Regions from separate parts of the Agromyces molybdatiresistens genome, predicted to be linked through region 1. Evidence: predicted binding sites of a transcription regulator. Region 1 holds the regulator's gene; the other holds the start of a gene.
What was found. Region 1 encodes HspR, which represses chaperone genes until heat shock. Its sites were predicted from a motif close to AAGTTGAGTCNNNNNGACTCAACTT; they were not measured.
Positions count from the first base shown of each region.

Region 2: ACULK2_RS14630 (Hsp20/alpha crystallin family protein) is a predicted target of HspR. The motif match lies at 1,458-1,482, and genes of this name have one in related genera.

Region 1 covers NZ_CM188258.1:3,670,275-3,673,678, forward strand. Annotated here, with positions in the region: gene ACULK2_RS16995 (DUF7882 family protein) at 75-377, shown strand; gene ACULK2_RS17000 (DUF7882 family protein) at 424-738, shown strand; gene ACULK2_RS17005 (hypothetical protein) at 814-1,092, shown strand; gene ACULK2_RS17010 (EAL domain-containing protein) at 1,077-1,859, opposite strand; gene ACULK2_RS17015 (heat shock protein transcriptional repressor HspR) at 1,990-2,412, opposite strand; gene ACULK2_RS17020 (DnaJ C-terminal domain-containing protein) at 2,412-3,404, opposite strand, start outside.
Region 2 covers NZ_CM188258.1:3,165,310-3,168,713, reverse strand. Annotated here, with positions in the region: gene ACULK2_RS14635 (tyrosinase family protein) at 1-844, opposite strand, end outside; gene ACULK2_RS14630 (Hsp20/alpha crystallin family protein) at 1,520-1,960, shown strand; gene ACULK2_RS14625 (hypothetical protein) at 2,241-3,404, shown strand, end outside.

The DNA of each region.
Region 1 (3,404 bases):
AGACGATCCGGCGCCGACCCACCCCGTCGGTGCCCTGCACACCCGTGCACCCGATGCCTGAGGAAGGAGGCGACATGGGAACCCTGGAGTACGACTCCAAGCTCTCGGCGGCGTTCGACGACCGGACGCTCGCGCACCTGCAGGTGGTGATCTGGTCGAAGCTTCGACGCGGTGAGCACTTCGCGTTCACCTGGGTCGACGAGGAGGCCGCATCACCCCGGACGTCGGTCTGGTGCAGTCCGACGATCCCGATGACGTTCCAGTTCGAGCAGGCGGAGGTCCCCGAGCTCAACCCGCAATGGCTGGAACTGCTGACCAAGGCCGCCAACTCGGCCGGCGGGCTCCGACTGCTCCCCGAACCGGACACGGGCGCATGACGCCGCACCGCACGCCCCCGCACCGGCTGACATCGAGAGGAATGGCATGGGCACGCTGATCTACGGTCCGCGCATCTCCGAGTTCGAGATCGAGGACCGCACACTCGCGCACCTCCAGTTCGTCATCGCGGCGAAGCTGCAACGGGGGGAGCAGTTCATGTTCACCTGGAGCCACGGGGTCGAGCGCGGCAGCGGTCGCAGCGCGATCTGGATCAGCCCCTCCGCGCAGGTGCATTTCCGGTTCAGCGGCAATCGCGCGCCGCAGCTCAATCGGGTCTGGCTCGAAGTGCTCATGGACAGCGCGAACAGCCGCGCCGGCCTGCACTGGGTGCCGGAACCGGCCGAGGGCGCACCCAGCTGATCCGCCCGGTTCGGTTCCGGCGCCGATTCCCCGACCACCTCCCACCTCCCACCTCCCACAGAACGGAGACACATCGTGCTGATCCATCGTCTGACCGTCGACGGCAAGGACTACTTCCTCCCCGACCCCGTCGACGAGCTGCGTGCGAAGGTCCTGGAGGCCGTCAAGGCCGGCGGCGGCTACGTCAACATCCCGCCGCTGCGCGGCGGCCCGGGCGTCGACATCCTCTTCTCGCCGGGCATGCCCGTCACCTGGACGCAGCTCGACATCGGCGAGGGCGAGGGCCCCGGCACCGGGTCGGGCTCGAGCGGCGGCCCCGACGAGACCTTCCCGGACCCCTACAGTTCCCTCTGACCCGGACCGGCGGCCTCGGCGGCGAGGCGCTCGGACATCTGCTCGGGCCGAATCGGACGCCCGAACAGGAAGCCCTGCGCGCGATCGAAGCCGAGGCGCCGGACCGCGTCCCACTGCCGTTCGTTCTCGACCCCCTCGGCGACCGAACGCAGGCCGTGTCGCCGGGCGTACGCGACCAGTGCGGCGGCGACCTCGTCGTCCTCCGGGAGGCGCTCGATCACCGAGCGATCGACCTTGACCTCGCTGATCGGCAGGCCTCGAGCTCGGAACTCGGCCTCGTCCACGGTCCGGACGTCGTCCAGCGAGATCCCGAGGCCGAGCGCGCGCAGCCGGTGGAGCTCATCGGTGGCGGATGCCGGCGACGGACGGGACTCCGTGAGCTCGAGCGTGAGGAGTGCCGGAGGGTGCGCGAACTCGCCGAGCCGGCGCAGCACTCCGTCGGCGAAACCGGCGTTCGCGAGCTGGACGGCCGCGACGTTCACGGCGATCTCGATGCGCCGATCGGCTGCGAGGAGGGCGGCACCGTACCGGCACGCCGCCCGGAGCATCGCGTCGCCGAGGGCGTCCATCGACCGGCTCTCCTCCGCGATGGGGATGAAGTCCTGAGGAGGGATGACGCCGCGCTCGGGGTGGTACCAGCGGCTCAGCGCCTCGAGCGCCGCGGTGTCGCCACTCGTCGCATCGACCTGGGACTGGAAGACGGCGGCGATCTCACCGCGGGCCGCCGCGCGCGGCAACTCGCGGATCACCCACTGCTCGGATCGCATGTCGCACCTTCCCCGCCCCGGATGGGGACCTGAGCATTCTGCCCACGGTATCCGGAATCGGTCAAAGCGCTTGGCATCAGGATCGAGATCTGTATAATCCCGCTGCAGTGGGATCGGCGCGCGCCCGGTGTCAGCCCCGCTCGAGCGGTCGCCACACCACGACCGCGTTCTCGCGCCGCACGCGCGTGCCCGACCGGAGCGTGACGACCTCGCCCTCGGAGCCGGCTGCGAACACGCGGCGGCCCGGGCGGTTCAGCATCTCGTCGGCGAGCGCGCGTTCGAGTTCCCGCACGCGCACGCGCAACTCGTTCACCTCATTCTCGAGCCCGAGCACGCGGCGGATGCCCTCGAGGCTCACGCCCTCGCTCGAGAGCTGCTGGATCTCACGGAGCTGCGCGACGTCCCGCATCGAGTAGCGACGGGACTTGCCGGCGGTCCGCTTCGGGGAGACGAGTCCCATGCGGTCGTACTGGCGGAGCGTCTGCGGGTGCATGCCCGCCAGCTCGGCCGCGACCGAGATGACGAACAGCGGGCTCTCGCCATCGACCTGCATCAGGCGCTCCGGGCCTTGGCGAGGAGGTCCTCGCGGGGGTCCTCGTCGGGCAGCAGGCCCGAGAACTCGCGGAGCTTCTCCTCCGCGTCCTTCGACAGGTGCGCCGGCACCGCGACCTGGACGACCGCGAGCAGGTCGCCCGTGCCCTTCCTTGTCTCGACGCCGCGACCCTTGACGCGCAGCACGCGCCCGCTCGGGGTGCCGGGCGCGACACGCAGCTTCACCGGCTCGCCGCCGAGGGTGGGCACCTGGATGGTCGCGCCGAGCGCGGCCTCCGCATAGGTGACGGGCACCGTGACGCGGAGGTTCAGGCCGTCGCGCTCGAACACCGGGTGCTTGCGCACCTTCACCGTGAGCACGATGTCGCCGGCCTCGCCACCGTCGGGCGACGGGTGCCCCTTGCCGCGCAGGCGGATCTTCTGGCCGTCGGCGACGCCCGCGGGCACGTTCACGCTGATCTCGCGGCCCTCGGCGGTCTGCAGCGTGATGCGGTCGCCCTTGGTCGCGGTGATGAAGTCGAGCGTGGTCGACGCGGTCACGTCGCGGCCCTTCGTCGGGCCGCCGTAGCCGCGGTAGCCGCCGGTCGGCTGGCCGAAGCGGCCGCCGCCGAAGAGCCCGCCGAGCAGGTCGTCGTAGTCGCCGCCGGGCGCGCCGCCCTGGCGGAATGTGTAGCGGGTGCCGCCGCCCTGCTGGCCGAACATGCCGCCGAAGACGTCCTCGAAGCCGCCTGCGCCGGCACCGCCCGGCGCCGTGAAGCGGGCGCCGCCGCCCATGGCGCGGACCGCGTCGTACTCCTTGCGCTCCTCGGGATCGGAGAGCACGGAGTTCGCCTCGCTGATCTCCTTGAACTTCGCCTCGGCCGCGGCATCCCCCGGGTTCTGGTCGGGGTGGTATTTGCGCGCGAGCTTGCGGTACGCCTTCTTGATGTCGGCGTCGCTGGCGTCCTTCGAGACGCCGAGCGTGGCGTAGAAGTCCTTGTCGAACCAATCCTG
Region 2 (3,404 bases), 500 kb from region 1:
TCGTGTTCGCGAAGCGGTCGAAGACGCCGCTGAACGGCAGGTTGCGGTCGAGCCAGCCGGAGGTGTCGAGCGACGCGGGATCGATGAGGGTGTCGACGAGCGTGCGCTCAGGATCGAACAGCGCGTTCGGTGCGCCGTCCGGACGCTGCGGCGACCGGAACGGGTGCGGCAGGAACGCGGTGGCGGGCCGATGGTAGTTCCAGTACGGCAGCGCCCACGTCGCCTTCGTGTCGTCGTCGACGTCGGGCAGGCCCGCGATCACGTCGATCAGGATCCGCTCGAAGTGCGCCAGGTAGATGCGGTGCCACGGCAGGAAGTACCACGTGCCGTGCTGGCAGTTCGCGAGCAGCGGGTCGGCGACCGCGAACGGGGTGCCGTGCAGCGCGGCCTGGTAGTCCCACCGAGCCGGCGCCGTCCGGGCCGGATCCTGCAGGGCGGCGACCGCGCGCTCGTACGCATCGACGAACGGATGCCACGGGGCATCCGCCGTCGGCTGCAGCGCCCAGATGTCGTGCCGCACCCGCACCGTCGCGGGCGCCGGCCGCTCGACGGCCGCGGCGATCTCGTCGAGGCGCTGCACGGTGAGCGGCCCGACGTCGGGGAACGGGTTCGCGACGCCGAGTTCCTCCACCTTGAAGCGCACGACCGCGCTCTCGGTCTCGTCGCCGTATTCGCTGTCGACGCCGTGCACCGGCAGCAGGTCGGGCTGCCAGAGGAGCAGCGCCTCCTGCACCCTGCCGACCGCCGGACCGACCCGGTTCTGCGTCTTCGAGATGCGCTCCGGCGCGCCGCCGGCGATGAGCTCGAGCAGGTTGTCGCCTGCGAACAGCTGCGAGGTCAGCATGATGGGCCCCCGTTCCCTCATGCGGAGGCGGCCCGCGGCGCCCGGCGCGCCGCGGCGCGCTCCGATCGGCTGCAGGCTACTCCCGTGCGGGGATCGATTCCCTCCGGGCTGGCCCGGAGACGGCAGGGGATGGGCGGGGCACCGATCGAACCGGCAAGCGATGGGTTCGACGCGTCACGGCTCGCGGAATCACGCGGGCACGAACGCGTCGAGGTGCCGCTGGAGCGCCGACCCGATCGGATCATCGATGGCCGCCCCGGCGGCCCGGGTCGGTCGACGGGTCGTCGGGCGGGGCGATCACCGACTGGGGTCGGACCGCGGCGGTTGGCGCCCCGTACATGCGAAAGCAGGACGAGCCGCGCCATCCCGTCGCCTGGATGGGCCATGAAGCGGCTCATCCTGCGAACTCGATCGGGCAACCCGGTGCGGCGTCGGTCAGAGGTGATGCGAAAGCAGGATGAGGTGCGTCACATGCTCCGAGGAGGTGCCTGTCGAGCGGCTCATCCTGCGAGTTCGCCTGAGCGGGTCGAGGGCAGCTACGGGGTGATCGCCCAGGGCGAACGCGAGGACGAAACGCTTAGCACTCGATGATGGAGAGTGCTAATCTCATACCAAGTTGAGTCGAGGTGACTCAACTCCTGAACCGACGAAGAACATCCACGTGAGGAGACGCTCATGGCAATGACCTGGGACCCGTTCCGCGACCTCGACCGTCTCGCGGCGAGCATGATCGACTCGAGCCGCGGGCCGCGCATGATGCCGATCGACCTGCACCGCGACGGCGACCACTACGTCCTGTCCGCCGACCTGCCCGGGGTCGACCCCGGCTCGATCGACATCGACGTCGACGGCCAGCTGCTCTCCATCCGCGCCGAGCGCACGCTGCGCAACGACGAGAACGTCCGCTGGCTCGTCCACGAGCGCCCGAGCGGCTCGTTCCTGCGTCAGCTCACCCTCGGCGAGGGCATCGACACCGCCGGCATCAGCGCGCACTACGACAACGGCGTGCTGAGCGTGATCATCCCCGTGTCCGAGCGTGCGAAGCCGCGCAAGGTCGAGGTGCGCTCCGCGGCCGGCGACGTCGTGACCCCCGAGGTCACCTCCGGCGGCAACTGATCGGACCGGGCCGGCTCGCGGGCGCGAGTCGACCGATGAACCCAGGCGGGGCGGATGCGCGGCATCCGCCCCGCCTCGTCGTGCACGGATGACACGCGCCGCGGCCCGGCGCGCGACGATTCGGGCATGCCGGGCGCAACGGGCAGCGGAGAACCGGTCGAAGCCGTACGATCGGCGTACGCGCGAGCCCCGCGCGCCAGCCGAAATCCGCACAGCGCCAACCCCGCGGCACCCCGCCGTCCGCCGACACGACGCCCCCGATCCCCCTCGGAGCCCCCCGTTGAGAGCCCCCGCCGATGACGAGCCAACGCCGGACTTCGACGCGCCCGGCCGGGAATCCCGCCGTGCGGGCACGGGAGATCAGCTGCGGGTGCGGCGACGCGAGCGCAGCGCCGACGACCGTGAGCTCGACCACGACGACGACGTCGACGACGATGCGGCCGCACTCGAGCGCGACCGCTGGGCCATGCGTGCGAGCGCACACCCGGGGCGCCGCCCCCGTCGCCGGGCGGCAACCCTCACCCTCGATCCGGACGAGCACCACGACCCGGACCGACGCCGGTACTTCCTGAGTTCGATCCAGCCCAGCGGCGACTACGAGGCCGTCATCGTCGCGATCACCGACGGCGCGCGCCGCCGCTACTTCAGCTCGCGCGACGGCTCGCACTTCATCGAGGTCGACGAGCTCTCGTTCGAGCAGCGACGCAAGAGCGGCTCGCGTTCGATGCTCGAGATCGGCGAGCACGAGTTGCGCGAGCTCGAGGGCGCGCTCATCTTCGTGCGGCCGCTCGACGGGCGCGACCCGATCGCCGAGGTCGCCGCCGCGAAGAAGGCGTCGCTCGAGGCGACGCGTCCGATGGCGATCGTGCCGGAGGCGCCGGTCGATCGCGGCCCCGCTCCCAGGGCGGCGGGCGAGGCGATGACGGATGGCGCAGCCGGCGCCCCACGCGACCCGGACGCGGTCGTGGCGGACGTGCCGTCCGAGGTCGAGGAGGCCGAGACCGACCCCGAGGCGAGCGAGCCGGGCGTGCGGCGACGCTCGACGTTCGAGCCCGTGCGCGAGCCCGTCGAACCGGCTGAACCGGCTGAACCGGCCGAATCGCCCGAACTCACCGAATCGCCCGAACTCACCGAATCGCCCGAATCGCCCGAATCGCCCGAATCTCGCGAGCCGACCGAGCCGACCGAACCGACCGAACCGACCGAGCCGGCCGAGCCGGCCGAGTGGGCGGAGTCCGCGGCAGCCCGCCCGGATCTCGGCGCAGGAACGGAGCAGGACGCGGCGGAGTCCGCCCCGGCAGCTGCAGCGGGCGGAGCGCCCGCAGCCGCCGAGCCGGATGAGGCCGCCGGATCCCCGTCATCCGCCTCGACGGCGGTCGCGCCGCCCGGCCCGGTCGAGCCGGCACCCCCGGCCCACCCCGTGGTGGCGCCTCCCGCGCCGCCC